Regions from separate parts of the Micromonospora sp. NPDC004704 genome, predicted to be linked through region 4. Evidence: riboswitches for the same ligand, from Rfam matches in the RefSeq annotation. Region 4 holds a riboswitch; each other region holds the start of a gene.
The links. A riboswitch is a leader RNA that binds a small molecule or an ion and turns the genes downstream of it on or off. The one in region 4 is predicted to bind cobalamin.
Positions count from the first base shown of each region.

Region 1 (3,607 bases), on a different contig from region 4:
GGTGGCGGACAACCTGGTGGGCGTAGTTGGGGTGCGTGATTCGAAGGATCTGGCTGGGCCGGTGCTGGTGGTGGAGCCGGCGGGTTGGGTGGCGTTCGTCGCCGGTGCGAAGTCCGGTGCTTTCCGGCGCTGAGGGTGGGTGACGATGATCCACGCGCGCTGAGCTGTTCTGTGAGTGGTCATGAGAACAGCTCAGCGCGCAATGATCATGGTTGCCCGTACGCGTGCTGCTGCCGCCTGCTGGGGAACTTGCAGCTCCGGATCCTCGACGTACGTCTTGTAGTGGGCTCAGGTGCCCTTGTGTCGGGACGCGTCTCTGGACAGTGGAAGTTTGCCGACAAACCCACGTTTAGCTGTGACAGGCAAACCGGGGGTTTGAGTGAAACTTTGCCAATCCGCTGTGAAAGGCCCTGCACAGCGCAGGCGGTCTCAGGATTGTGCCGGGCCGGTGGAGCCCGCGTCCGAGTTGATCGTGCCGGGGTCGGTGGGGTCCGGGGCGCTGCGGATTCGGCTGACGAGTTGTTCCAGGGCGGCGACCTCTGCCCGTAGGGCGGCCCGCCCCTGCCGGGTGAGCCGGAGCCAGGTACAGGGGCGGCGCGCCTCGTAACCCTTAATCACCTGCAACAACTCGGCCTGTTCCAGGATCCGCAGGTGCCGGTTCAGGTTGCCGTCGGTGAGCCCGAGTTCGTCCCGCAGGGTGGCGAACTTGCACTCCTGGGTCGCGCTGAGCACGGTGAGGATGCCCAGGCGTACGCGTTGGTGGACGGTGTCGTCCAGCGCTAGCGACGGATGCGGCGCCTGCGGGTCACTCACCGGCATACCTCCGGGACCGCCGGGCGCGTACGGCGGCGAAGATGACCAGCGGCAGTGCCATCAGCACAAGATAGTGGCCCGGTCGGAGGGCCAGTTGGCCACCGAGCGCGTCCGGGTTGCCGTCGAGCAGCACGAACACCCAGGCCGGGAGGCGCCCCAGCGGGAAGGTCCCGCACAGCCAGCTTGCCAGCAGGATGATCCACACTCCGGTCGCCGCGAGGGTGCGACTGCGTTCGCCCCAGGCCAGCGCGAGTACGGCGAACGCGATCGGCACCAGCGGGGTCAGCAGTCCCTGCCACCAGAAGCCGGAGTCGGCGATCAGGTCGTCGGACGGCGGGCCCTTCGGCACCGCCGCGAGTATCGCGAGCAGCACCAGGACGCCCAGGGCGGTTCCCGCGAACGGCCACCAGGCCACCCGGAGCCCCAGTTGGCGGGAGCGCCACCGGTACCAGGCTGCGGTTGCCGCGATCAGCAGCGGCGTGCCGAGGAACCAGAACAGGTACGACGCGAGCGCGCTGCGCTGCTGGTCAGGCAGCCCGGCCCAGTACGGGTACTCGGCGGTGATCGCGTACGCCGGCTCGAACGGGTAGCGGTAGAGGGTGATGCTCAGCAGCAGCAGGGCCGCTACACCCGCTGCCGGTAGCCAGGCCCCGGCGTGGGTGCGGGCATGGGTGCGTCGGCGTAGTCGCCTCAGTTCGACCAGTGTCCGTTCGGCTTCCCCCGTGTCAACCGGGCCCATGGCCCCTCCTCAACTCTGCAACAGTGATTTACTCTGCAATGCAAAGTATGCGGGCGGGTCCCCAGTGGAGGCAAGGCCCGGAGAGGATCAGACGGAGGGACGCCAGCGGTCCTGGTGGATCGCGGCCGACAACGGGCGGCGTTGACGCCAGCCGTGTCGTTCCAGGTCGGGGGTCTGCTCGAAGTGGGTCACCGGGCCGAGGCAGAGCCAGGCGACCGGGCGGATGGTGGCGGGGATGCCGAGCAGCTCACGCAGGAACGGCTCCCGGTAGAACGACACCCAGCCGACCCCGAGCCGCTCGGCACTGGCGGCCAGCCACAGGTTCTGGATCGCCAGGCAGACCGAGTAGAGACCGGCGTCGGCGATCGCGTGCCGACCGAGCACGGCCGGTCCACCCCGCTCCGGGTCGTACGTGACCACGATCGACAGGGTCGACTCGCGTACGCCGTCGATTTTGATCCGGGCGAAACGTTCGGCGGCGTCGGCGTCCAGAGTGGACGCGAAGGTGTCCCGCTCGCGCTCCACGTGCCGGTGGAACTCCTGCCGCAGGTCCGGATCCCGGACCAGGACGAAGTCCCAGGGCTGGGACAGCCCCACACTCGGCGCGGCGTGCGCCGCCGTCAGGACGCGGTGCAGCACCTCGTCCGGGATCGGGGCACCGGTGAACTGGGCGCGTACGTCCCGGCGACGGTGGATGACGTCGTAGAGATCGGTGTCCAAGGCAGGCTCCCGCTGCGCTCGCGCCCCCACAGAGGGGCTGGTGACAGCGAGGCCGGTCTTCGACTTCCGGATCTGCGCTGGTCACCCGCCTTCCCAGCCCTTTTCAGGGCCAGTGGCTGCGTCTCGTACGCGTGGGTGGCAGCTCCCCGGTCACCGCGGCGGGCCCGTGCCGGAATCACACCGGCTTCCCGATTCTCCCCGCTCGCGCGGGGCACCTCGCAACAGTTCGTGCCGGTCCGAACCCTAGCGGGGACGGCTTCCGGATCCGAGCGCGGCGGGTTCGATCGTCACTCGGGTCACGTTCTCGTCGCCTTCCGCGAATGTTCGCGTTAATGGTCGGTCACCCCCCGTACGGTGGAGGTTCGGGAGGTGTGATGGCGACGGTAGCGGTGACCCGGCTGGTGCAGGCGTCCGCCGAGGAGTTGTGGCGGGTCTTCACCGACCTGCCCGGCCGATCCGACTGGCTCTCCACGATCAGCGGGATCGAGGTGCTCACCCCCGGTCCGACGCGGGTCGGCACGGTCTGGCGGGAGAGTCACCATCTGCCGGACGGCACCGAGTTGCTGGAGGAGTTCCGGGTGGAGGAGTTCAGCCCACCGCACCGGCTCACTGTCAGCTCGTCCGGCGTAGGCGTCGACTACCGGACCGCGTACACCTTCACTCCGGTGCAGGGACGGCGTCGGCGGCGGCGCGGTGGCTGGACCGCGGTCAGCGTGGTGCAGGAGGGCGCGGTCACGGCACCGTACGCGCGCCTGCTCGCGCTGGTGTTCGGCGGACTTGCCGCCCGTACCGTCGAGGGCGCGTTGCGTCGTGACCTCGCCGACCTGGCCGCCGTGGTCACCTCAACCAATCATGATCATCGCGGTGACCCGGCTGCTGCCGCCTGACCTGCCAGCCGCACGTCGGGGCTGTCTCGGTAGGGTGCCCAGCGGAGGTACTGGATGCGATCGCGGGGCCGCGTGTGGGGCCGGCGCCGGCCGGCAGTGGTCGCGCTGGTGGCGGTGCTGGTCGTCGCGGCGGCAGCCGTGGTCACCTTCCGCGTGCTCGCCCCCGCCGAGGTGCTCACCCCCGCCCGCGCCGACTATCCGGCCCCGGTGCGGGCGGCGACCGGGGTGGTCGGCACGCTCGCGTCCGCCCCGCTGATCGTGGACGGCCGGCTGCGGGTCTACGCCACCACCCGCCAGATCCGCGCCGACGAGCCGGTCGACGCCCGGACCCGGCGCACGCCGTACTGGTCCTACCGGCGCTGGCCGGCCGAGCTGATCGGCATCGTGGCCAGCGGGACCACCGTGGTCAGCCGCTGGTCGGACGGCGACCTGGTCGCGCTGGACGCCC
Region 1 covers NZ_JBSGCD010000005.1:304,696-308,302, forward strand. Annotated here, with positions in the region: gene ACWEFB_RS09610 (DUF397 domain-containing protein) at 1-133, shown strand, start outside; gene ACWEFB_RS09615 (winged helix-turn-helix domain-containing protein) at 430-813, opposite strand; gene ACWEFB_RS09620 (hypothetical protein) at 806-1,552, opposite strand; gene bluB (5,6-dimethylbenzimidazole synthase) at 1,640-2,272, opposite strand; cobalamin riboswitch at 2,306-2,503, opposite strand; gene ACWEFB_RS09630 (SRPBCC family protein) at 2,647-3,159, shown strand; gene ACWEFB_RS09635 (outer membrane protein assembly factor BamB family protein) at 3,214-3,607, shown strand, end outside.
Region 1: it holds a riboswitch for cobalamin, as region 4 does, so the genes downstream of both, bluB (5,6-dimethylbenzimidazole synthase) here and ACWEFB_RS31235 (ribonucleoside-diphosphate reductase subunit alpha) in region 4, are expected to answer to the same signal.

Region 2 (3,607 bases), on a different contig from region 4:
CAACGCGCGGGCGGTCTCCTCGATCCGGTCCACCTCGACCCGGCCGGCGGTGCCGTCCTCGGTCAGGCCGAGCGCTTCGCGCAGGCCGGGCAGGGCGGCGACCTGACCGGCCCACATCTGCCGGGCGCGGAGCATCGCGAGCACCAGGTCGACCCGGTTCTGCCCACTCGGCGCCACCCCGAGCACGTGCAGCCCGTCGCGGATCTGTACGTCCTTGACCTCGCAGAGCCAGCCGTCGACGTGCAGGATGAACTCGTCGAACTCGGCGTCGTGCGGCCGGTCCGACAGGCCGAGGTCGTGGTCGAGCTTGGCGGCCTGGATCAGGGTCCAGATCTGGGCCCGGATCGCCGGCAGCTTCGCCGGGTCCAGGGCGGCGATGTTGGCGTGCTCGTCGAGGAGCTGCTCCAGCCGGGCGATGTCGCCGTAGCTGTCGGCGCGGGCCATCGGCGGGATCAGGTGGTCGACCAGGGTGGCGTGCGCCCGCCGCTTGGCCTGGGTCCCCTCACCGGGGTCGTTGACCAGGAACGGGTAGATCAGGGGCAGGTCGCCGAGGGCGGCGTCGGACCCGCAGGCGGCGGACATGCCGAGCGTCTTGCCGGGCAGCCACTCCAGGTTGCCGTGCTTGCCGACGTGCACCATCGCGTGCGCGCCGAACTCGTCGGCCAGCCACCGGTACGCGGCCAGGTAGTGGTGGCTCGGCGGCAGGTCCGGGTCGTGGTAGATGGCGACCGGGTTCTCCCCGAAACCGCGCGGCGGTTGGACCATCACCACGGTGTTGCCGGACCGCAGCGCGGCGAGCACGATCTCGCCGTCGGGGTCGCGGGAGGTGTCGACGAACAGTTCACCGGGCGCCGGTCCCCAGTGCCGTTCCATGCCCTCGCGCAGCTCGGCGGGGAGGGTGTCGTACCAGGCCCGGTAGCGGCTGGCCGGGATCCGGATCGGGTTGGCTTCGAGCTGTTCCTCGGTGAGCCAGTTGAGATCCTGGCCACCGGCGGCGATCAGCGCGTGCACCAGGGCGTCACCGTCACCGGCGGTCACTCCGGGGAACGCGTCGGGTCCGTCGGCGGGGCCGATGTCGTACCCCTGGTCGCGCATGGCGCTGAGCAGCCGGACGACGCTGGCCGGGGTGTCGAGGCCGACGGCGTTGCCGATCCGGGCGTGCTTGGTCGGGTACGCCGACAGCATCAGGACGATCCGGCGGTCGGCCGGCGGGATGTGTCGCAGCGACCCGTGCCGGACCGCGATGCCGGCGACCCGGGCGGACCGTTCCGGGTCGGCCACGTAGACGGTCAGCCCGTCAGCGTCGATCTCCTTGAACGAGAACGGGACGGTGATGATCCGGCCGTCGAACTCGGGGATGGCGACCTGGGTGGCGGTGTCCAGCGGGGAGAGACCGTCGTCGTTGTCCGCCCAGACGGCGCGGCTGCTGGTCAGGCAGAGCCCCTGGAGGATCGGCACGTCGAGGGCGGCGAGCGCGCCGACGTCCCACGCCTCGTCGTCGCCACCGGCACCGGCGTCGGCCGGGCGGGTGCCACCGGCGGCGAGCACGGTCACGACCAGTGCGTCCGCCTCGCCGAGGGTCTCCAGCAGGGCCGCCTGGGGGCTGCGCAGCGAGGCGCAGTAGACCGGCAGCGGGCGACCACCGGCGTCCTCGATCGCGGTGCAGAGCGTCTCGACGAACGCGGTGTTGCCGGCGACGTGGTGGGCCCGGTAGTAGAGGACGCCGATCACCGGCCCGTCGCTGTTGCGGGCCGCGCGCTCCAGCCGCCCCCATTCGGGGGTCGGCACCGGCGGGGCGAAGCCGTACCCGGTGAGCAGGATCGTGTCGGAGAGGAACCGGTGCAGCTCGGTGAGGTTCGCCGGGCCGCCGTGCGCGAGGTAGGCGTGGGCTTCCGCGGCTACCCCGGCGGGCACGGTCGAGCGGCGCATCAGCTCCGCGTCCGGTGCCTGTTCACCACCGAGGAGTACGACCGGCAGCGCCCCGGCCAGCAGCGCGTCCAGCCCTTCCTCCCAGGCGCGGTAGCCGCCGAGGATGCGTACGACCACGAGGTCGACGCCGTCGAGCAGGGCGGGCAGGTCCTCGACCGAGGTACGGGCCGGGTTGGCCAACCGGAAGTCGGCGCCACTGGCCCGTCCGCTGAGCAGGTCGGTGTCCGAGGTGGAGAGGAGCAGGATCATCGGGCACCGCGCAGGGCGTGGCGTGACATGGTGGTTCCTCCCTCGGGGTCCGCGCCCCGGGTTCGTCGGTTGCGGCGAGGCGCGGACCTGTCGGGTCCGTGCCGTGCCGCGCGGTGACCCGGAGTCTCCTGGCTCCCGGATCGTCGCTCGCCCCGGTCTTCCCGCCCGTGTGGGCCGTGACCGTGTCGGGGTCCGCTCCCCGGTAACAGTGGCGGGACCGCGCCGGGATCACACCGGCTTCCTCCACCTGTCGCCGCGTTCAGCGGTTCTCACTCTCACGAGTCGGACCCCCGTTCGTCAAGCGGTACCCGACAGGGGTGCAGCTGCGCAGGCCGTAGTATCCGCCGGGTGTGGTCACCACGAGGGCGGTCGGCACCGGACGCCTGTCCGGGGACGAGACGCGTACATGCCGCCGCCGACGGCAACCTGGCCCGGGTACGGGTGCCCGGTGGGCGGCTGCACGCCGACCAGCTCGACGCGCTGGCCGCCGCCACGACCGACCTCGCCGACGGCGCCCTGGAGCTGACCTCACGCGGCAACGTGCAGCTCCGTGGCCTGCGGGCGGGTGCGGAGCGGGAGCTGGCCGCCCGGTTGTACGAGGCGGGGCTGCTGCCGTCGGAGAGCCACGAACGCGTACGCAACGTCATCGCTTCCGTACTCAGTGGTCGGGTGGGTGGGGGTCTGGTCGACGTCCGGGCACTGGTCGACGCGCTGGACGAGGGGCTCTGCGCCGATCCGGCGCTGGCCGGGCTGCCCGGTCGGTTCCTGTTCACCGTCGACGACGGTCGGGGGGACGTGACCGGGTTCGGGGCGGATGTGGGACTGCTCGCCGTACCCGGGGGTGCGGTGGCGGTGCTCCTGGCCGGCACCGACACGGGAGTACGGGTGAGCCCACCGGAGGCCGCCTCGACCGCCCTGCTCGCCGCCCGGTTGTTCCTCGCCGAGTCCACCGCGCAGCACAGCACCGCCTGGCGACTGGCTGAACTCGACCACGGCGTACCGAGGGTCACCGCCCGCCTGCGTGCGGCTCTCGACCCGGCGCTGCTCATGCCGCCCGGCGATCTGACAATCCCCGAGTCGCCGACGCGGGCACCGGTCGGGCCGGTGACCCAGGTCGACGGGCGGGTGGCGCTGGCGCTGGTGGTGCCGCTCGGCCGGCTCACCGGAGCCCAACTCGCCGCGCTCACGGCAGCCGCCGGTACGGGCAGCGACGAGATCAACATCACTCCGTGGCGGACCGTCGTGGTACCCGATCTGAGCACCGGCGAGGCTGAGCGCCGGCTGGCGACACTTGCCGCCGAGGGTCTGGTGGCGGATGCCACCGCCGGTTGGGTCGGGGTGACCGGCTGCGCCGGGCAGCCCGGCTGCGCGAAGGCGCTCGCGAACGTACGGACCGACGCCACCCTGGTGCACGCCTCGGCGTCGCCGG
Region 2 covers NZ_JBSGCD010000027.1:59,763-63,369, reverse strand. Annotated here, with positions in the region: gene cobN (cobaltochelatase subunit CobN) at 1-2,178, opposite strand, end outside; cobalamin riboswitch at 2,301-2,421, opposite strand; gene cobG (precorrin-3B synthase) at 2,527-3,607, shown strand, end outside.
Region 2: it holds a riboswitch for cobalamin, as region 4 does, so the genes downstream of both, cobN (cobaltochelatase subunit CobN) here and ACWEFB_RS31235 (ribonucleoside-diphosphate reductase subunit alpha) in region 4, are expected to answer to the same signal.

Region 3 (3,607 bases), on a different contig from region 4:
ACCAGGGCGATGGGTGCCAGTACCGCGACTCCGAGCAGGAGCCGGAACAGGACGAGCTGGACCGGGGTGAACCCGTCCAGCGCCAGCTTGATCCAGAGGAAGCCGGACCCCCAGATCAGCGCGAGCAGGGCCAGCCTCAGGACACTTCCGCGACTCAATCCGTCTCCCCGTCCCGGTGCTCGACCTCCGGCAGGTCGCACGCCCCGGCGCCCGCTGCGGGCCCATGATCCATGACGGGTCGGAGGCCGGCTCACCCGAGGACGGCCGGCCCGGCAGTTCGGCCGGCGGCGCCCCGCTCCCCACCATCACCCCACCCGGTCCCGCCGATTCGCCCGAACCAGCGCCCAGGTTGCCAGCGGCACCCCGATCCCGCCGAACAGGGTCACTCCCAGCAACAGGTACGCCGTGTCGTGGTTCTCACCGGCGCGGGCGTCGTTGACGTCGGCTTGCGGGTCCTGCGGGTCGTACACGATCGGCACCTCGTCGCCGAGCGCCGGAGGGGGACCGGGCGCCTCGTCGCCCTGACCGATCAACGCCCGCACCTGCCGGCCGTCGGACGTACGGAACTCGACCTCGGTCCGATTGGCCCTGCCCGCATCGACTTCCACCACCCGGGCGGTGGTTCGTTCACCGTGATCCCGCAACGCGTTGTCGTTGCGCCACACCTGGACCGTGGCGATCGCGAACCCGACGATCACCACGATCCCGAGACCGACGAAGAGCGGCACCGGTGGCCGCCGACGTTCCCCGAAGAATGCCATGGCCATCGATTACCCGGTCGGTACGGAAGACGAACCGGGCACGGCGCGGTCGCGGTGGTCACGTTGACGACGGACCGGTCGGTGGGACAGCATGGCCTGCACGAGCGGTGCGCGGAGGAACCCGGTGCGAGTCCGGGGCGGTCCCGCCACTGTGACCGGGGAGCGACCCCTCACGTACGGGCCACGGCCGAGCGGCCGGAAGGTCGAGGGGGAGCGTCGATCCGGGAGTCAGGAGACTCCGACCGCTCGGTGACACCCAGCCACACGCGGGCGTGGATACCCGCGGAAGGGACTTGAGCATGGCTTCTGCGCGCCTGAGCGGGCGATGACCCCGCCGTACCCGTTCTCTGCCGTCGTCGGCCTGGCCGAACTGCGACTGGCCCTGCTGCTCAACGCGGTCTCCCCGGCGATCGGCGGGGTGCTGGTCCGGGGTGAGAAGGGCACCGCCAAGTCGACGATCGTCCGGGCGCTCGCCGCGCTGCTGCCCGACGTCGACGTCGTCCCCGGCTGCCGGTTCGCCTGTGACCCGGCCAACCCGGACGCGGACTGCCCGGACGGCCCGCACGAACCGGGGGCGGTCGGCCAGCGGCGCCGCGCCACCCTGGTCGAGCTGCCGGTCGGCGCCACCGAGGACCGGGTGGTCGGCACCCTCGACCTGCAACGTGCCCTGGCCGACGGGATCAAGGCGTACGAGCCGGGGCTGCTCGCCGCCGCCCATCGCGGGGTGCTCTACGTCGACGAGGTCAACCTGCTGCCGGACCATCTGGTGGACCTGCTGCTGGACGCCGCCGCGATGGGTCGGGCGCACGTCGAACGCGACGGGGTGTCGGTCAAGCACGCGGCCCGGTTCCTGCTCGTCGGCACGATGAACCCGGAGGAGGGCGAACCCCGCCCCCAGCTCGTGGACCGGTTCGGGCTGGTGGTCGCGGTCACCGCGCCCCGCGAGACGGCCCCCCGGGCCGAGGTGGTCCGGCGGAGGCTCGCGTACGAGACGGATCCGGTGGGCTTCGCGGCGCGCTGGATCGACGAGGATGCCGTACTCGCCGAGCGGATCGCGGTCGCCCGTCGACGGCTGCCCGGAGTGCGGCTGCCCGACCACGAACTGGACCGGATCGCCACCATCTGCCTCGCGTACGGGGTGGACGGGCTGCGCGCCGACATCGTGGTGGCCCGGACGGCGGTGGCGCTCGCCGCGTGGCACGACCGGGACGTGGTGACCGCCGACGACGTGGCCGCCGCGGCCAGGCTCGCCCTGCCGCACCGCCGCCGCCGGGACCCGCTCGACCCGCCCGGCGCCGACCAGGAGAAACTCGAGGAGTTGCTGCGGGAGCACGGCGCGGACGCCGATCCGGAGCCCGACCCGCCGGCCGGACCCGACGACGACCCGGACGGAGGGCCGCCCGACGGTCCGCCGGAGGGACCCGGCGGTGGCCCGCCACCGGGTGGACCCGACCGGGGGCCGGACACATCCGACGGGCCGCCCCCGCCGACCACCGGACCGGAGCAGACCGACCCGGCCGAACAACCCGTACCGGAGCAGCGGACGGAGGAGCAGACGACGGAACAGCCGACCGCCGGGAACCAGCCGACGGTCGCGGCGACGAGCCCGTACCGGACTCGCGCCCTGGCCGTACGCGGACGGGGGACCGGCGCGCACACCGGCCGACGCTCCCCGGCGTACGCCCGGCGGGGTCGGGTGGTCGGGGCCCGGCTGCCGGCCGGCCGGCTGACCAGCCTGCACCTGCCCGCCACCCTGCTGGCCGCCGCCCGGCGCGGAGCCCGCACGGTGACGGCCTCGGATCTGCGCGAGGCGGTGCACGTCGGGCGGGAGGCGAACCTGGTGCTCTTCGTGGTGGACGCCTCCGGGTCGATGGCGGCGCGCCGCCGGATGCGGGTGGTGAAGACCGCCGTCCTGTCCCTGCTGCGCGACGCCTACCAGCGGCGGGACAAGATCGGCATGATCACGTTCCGGGGTACCGGGGCGAGTACGGTGCTGGAACCGACCGCCAGCCACGAGGTCGGTGTGCTGCGCCTGGCCGAACTGCGCACCGGTGGCCGTACCCCGCTCGCCGCCGGGCTGCGCCAGGCGGCCCGGACCCTGGAGTCCGAACGCCGCCGCGACCCGCGCCGCCGGCCGCTGCTGGTGGTGGTGACCGACGGTCGGGCGACCAGCGGTCCGGACCCGTTGACCGTGGTGCCGTCGCTGGCCGACGTCGCCTCCGTGGTGGTCGACTGCGAGTCGGGGCCGATCCGGCTCGGGCTGGCCCGGCGGCTCGCCACCGCGCTCGACGCCGACTGCGTCCCGCTGGACGCGCTGCACACTCTCGGAAAGGCGGCCTGAGATGCCCCAGGGCAAGCCGGAGCAGGTACCCGACGACGGTCTCACCACCCGGGAGCGGCGCCGCCAGCCGGTCACGGCGGTGCACACCGGTCAGGGCAAGGGCAAGTCGACCGCCGCGTTCGGGATGGCGTTGCGGGCCTGGAGCGCGGGTTGGCCGATCGCCGTCTTCCAGTTCGTGAAGAGCCCCAAGTGGAAGGTCGGCGAGGAGACCGCGCTGCGTGCGCTCGGTGAGAGCGGCAAGGGCGGCAGTGTGGTCTGGCACAAGATGGGCGAGGGCTGGTCCTGGATCCAGCGCCCCGGCACCGAGCGTGACCACGCGGTCGAGGCGGCCGAGGGCTGGGCCCAGATCAAACGCGACCTGGCCGCCGAGGCGTACCGCTTCTACGTGCTGGACGAGTTCACGTATCCGATCAAGTGGGGCTGGATCGACATTGACGACGTCGTCGCCACGCTGCGTGATCGGCCGGGCAACCAGCACGTGGTGATCACCGGCCGGGACGCACAC
Region 3 covers NZ_JBSGCD010000027.1:37,005-40,611, forward strand. Annotated here, with positions in the region: gene ACWEFB_RS28595 (DMT family transporter) at 1-158, opposite strand, end outside; gene ACWEFB_RS28600 (DUF3592 domain-containing protein) at 306-761, opposite strand; cobalamin riboswitch at 877-999, shown strand; gene ACWEFB_RS28605 (VWA domain-containing protein) at 1,087-3,102, shown strand; gene cobO (cob(I)yrinic acid a,c-diamide adenosyltransferase) at 3,104-3,607, shown strand, end outside.
Region 3: it holds a riboswitch for cobalamin, as region 4 does, so the genes downstream of both, ACWEFB_RS28605 (VWA domain-containing protein) here and ACWEFB_RS31235 (ribonucleoside-diphosphate reductase subunit alpha) in region 4, are expected to answer to the same signal.

Region 4 (3,607 bases):
CCCGTACCGATCCGTCGTCGCAGCCAGTCGTACCACAGGGCGAGGGCAACCGATCCCGGAATCCGGTGACGAACGGTCCTGCGAGCCCGCCGGGAGCCGTCAGCGGGCGGGAGCGACCAAACGGCGTACGGCGTCCACGATCGTCGTACGCCGGGTCTGCTCGGGTACGAGCTCCAGGAAGTCGGCGCCCTGCATCTGCCACATGTTGGCGAGGTTCTGCACCAGGGCCAGGATCTGCCCGGCGGTGAACCGGTCGGTGACGACGCCCCGACGCTGGGCGTCCGCCACCGCGTCGACCTTCTGCTTCATCGCGGCGGAGGTGGACGCCCGCCGGCCGGCCGAGTCGCCGCGCTCCAGCTCGTACCAGGCCACGAACCGCATCACCTCGGGGTGGGCCAGCCCGCCGTCGTAGAGGCGTGCGGCGTACTCGCCCAGGTCGTCGGCGTCCATCGGGACCCCCGCGACCACCTGCTCGACGATCGCGTCGAAAACCGCCTCGAACAGGCCCTCCTTGTTCTCGTAGAACGAGTAGACGAGGCCGGCGCTGATCCCCGCCCGCTTGGCGAGCCGGTCGACCCGCGCCCCGGCCAGGCCGTACGCGGCGAACTCCGACAGGGCCGCCTCCAGCAGGCGCTGACGTTTGGTCTCCGGGTCACGGGTACTCATGCTCCCAGCTTGCCTACTGAACATTCATTTGACAAGCCGCCTCGACCGTGGATATCGTCGCCTTACTGAATGAATGTTCACTACGAAGGAGGAGCGCGATGCCGAACCACGATCACTGGACTCCCGAGGCGATCCCCGACCAGACCGGGCGTACCGCCCTCATCACGGGCGCGAACAGCGGAATCGGGCTGGAAACGGCACGGGTCCTCGCCCGGCACGGGGCACGGGTGATCCTGGCCGGGCGGAGCCGGGCACGGCTCGACGACGCGGTCCGTACGCTGCGCGCCGAACTGCCGCAGGCGGACCTGGAAACCCTGGTCCTGGATCTGGGTGACCTGGCCTCGGTCAGGGAGGCGGCCGAGCGGGTCACCGCGACCGAGACCCTCGACCTGCTGGTCAACAACGCCGGGGTGATGAACATCCCGGAACGCCGGACGACCACGAACGGGTTCGAGCTGACCTTCGGCACCAACCACCTCGGCCACTTCGCGCTCACCGCCCAGGTCCTGCCCGCCCTACAGCGCTCCCCCGCGGCCCGGATCGTGACGGTCAGCGCGATCGCCGCGACCTGGCGCAGCGGGGCACTGACCGACCTGATGAGCGAGGAACGCTACCGCCCGATGGCCGCGTACGCGAAGTCCAAGCGCGCCAACGTCGTCTTCACCCGGGAACTCGCCCGCCGCCTCGCCGGGACGACCATCACCCCCGTGGTGATCCACCCCGGCGCCGCCATGACCAACCTCCAACAGCACACCCGAGGTGCGCTCCTCCGGGCGCTCAGCGGGGTGATGGAGAGGTTCCTGATGGGCTCGCCGGAGGGCGCCGCGTGGCCCAGCCTCTACGCCGCGACCAGCCCCGACGTCCACGCCGGCGCGTTCATCGGCCCCGCCTCCCGCAACCAGACCGCCGGCACGCCGAAACCGGTCGCCCTGCCGCGCGGCGCCGACGACCCGGCCGAGGGCAGGCGGCTGTGGGCCGACAGCGAACGCCTCACCGGCGTCCCCTTCCCTCTCTGACCGGTAGCGCTCAGTGACGTACGCCGGGGTCCACTGCCCGGGCCGCGACGTGCCGGCAGGGACCATTACGGACGGTGCGGTGGGCGTACGCGGAGTCCGGGCGACCAACCTCGATGGACGCTACCGGGTCCGCACTTACCAACACACCGACACGACATCTGGTGTTCGGTGTCCAGCCCTCCCCCATATATAGTCTGTGGCGCGACTGGTTCAGCCGGGCATCCAACCCGGCTGAGGCAAGAGGGAACCCGGTGGAAGTCCGGGACTGCCCCGCAGCGGTGAGTGGGAACGACAACCGTCACACAGCACTGGGAGACAACCGGCCTCTGCCGGGTGGCCTGGGAAGCGACGGTCAGTAGGGGGTCACGGGTTCCCGTGACCGCGCCCATGAGTCCGAAGACCTGCCAGCCGCGCCGCGCCGGGCCATCCGTGCGCGGCGGTCCGAGGCCGCGCGGGACGGCCGACGGCACAGACGCGCGCCCTCGCGTGCGTCCCTGCCTGCCTGCGCGCACTCCGGACCTCGTCGGCGACGAGCACGAGGAGCGACAGGTGACGGTCACAGAGTTGGTGCCGGACGGCACGACGGCGGACGGCGATCCGCCCGCGCCGGGACAGCGGCGTACGCAGATGCAGGTGCGCAAGCGCAACGGCGCTCGAGCCGGTCGACGTGAACAAGATCGTCCGGGCGGTGGAGCGATGGGCGGACGACCTCGACGACATCGACCCGCTGCGGGTGGCGACCCGGACGATCAGCGGACTCTACGACGGGGCGACCACGGCCGAACTGGTCCGGTTGTCGATCCAGACCGCCGCCGAGATGATCGGCGAGGAACCCCAGTACTCCCGGCTCGCGGCCCGACTCCTGGCCGGATACGTCGACAAGGAGGTACGCGGCCAGGGCATCGCGTCGTTCAGCCAGGCGATCCGCCTCGGCCACGAACTCGGGCTGATCGGCGACGACACGGCGCAGTTCGTCGCGATCAACGCCCGCAAGCTCGACGATGCCATCGACCCCACCGCCGACCTGCGTTTCGAGTACTTCGGGCTGCGTACGGTCCACGACCGTTACCTGCTACGGCACCCGACCGGCCGGCTGGTGCTGGAGACACCGCAGTACTGGCTGCTGCGGGTCGCCTGCGGCCTGTCCCGTACGCCGGGTGAGGCGATCGGGTTCTACCGGTTGATGTCGTCTCTCGCCTACCTGCCGAGTTCCCCGACGCTGTTCAACTCCGGCACCGCGCACACCCAGATGTCGTCCTGTTTCCTGGTCGACTCGCCCCGCGACGAACTCGACTCGATCTACGACCGGTACGCCCAGGTGGCGAAGCTGTCGAAGTTCGCCGGCGGGATCGGGATCGCCTGGTCGCGGGTGCGTTCCCGGGGTGCGCTGATCCGTGGCACGAACGGGCTGTCGAACGGGATCGTGCCGTGGCTGCGGACGCTGGACGCGAGCGTGGCGGCGGTCAACCAGGGAGGCAGGCGCAAGGGCGCGGCCTGTGTCTATCTGGAACCGTGGCACCCGGACATCGAGGAGTTCCTCGAGCTGCGGGACAACACCGGTGAGGACGCCCGGCGTACGCACAACCTCAACCTGGCCAACTGGATCCCGGACGAGTTCATGCGCCGGGTCGAGGCCGACGAGACCTGGTCGCTGTTCGACCCGGCCGAGGTGCCCGAGCTGCCCGACCTGTGGGGCGACGAGTTCGACGCCGCCTACCGGTCCGCCGAGGCCGCCGGCCGGTTCGTCCGCCAGGTCAGGGCCCGTGACCTGTACGGGCGGATGATGCGGACCCTGGCCCAGACCGGCAACGGGTGGATGACGTTCAAGGACCCGTCGAACCGGCTTTGCAACCAGACCGCCGAGCCCGGCAACGTGGTACACCTGTCGAACCTCTGCACCGAGATCGTCGAGGTCTCCAGCGACG
Region 4 covers NZ_JBSGCD010000034.1:22,416-26,022, forward strand. Annotated here, with positions in the region: gene ACWEFB_RS31225 (TetR family transcriptional regulator) at 100-666, opposite strand; gene ACWEFB_RS31230 (oxidoreductase) at 765-1,682, shown strand; cobalamin riboswitch at 1,872-2,105, shown strand; partial or broken gene ACWEFB_RS31235 (ribonucleoside-diphosphate reductase subunit alpha) at 2,286-3,607, shown strand, end outside.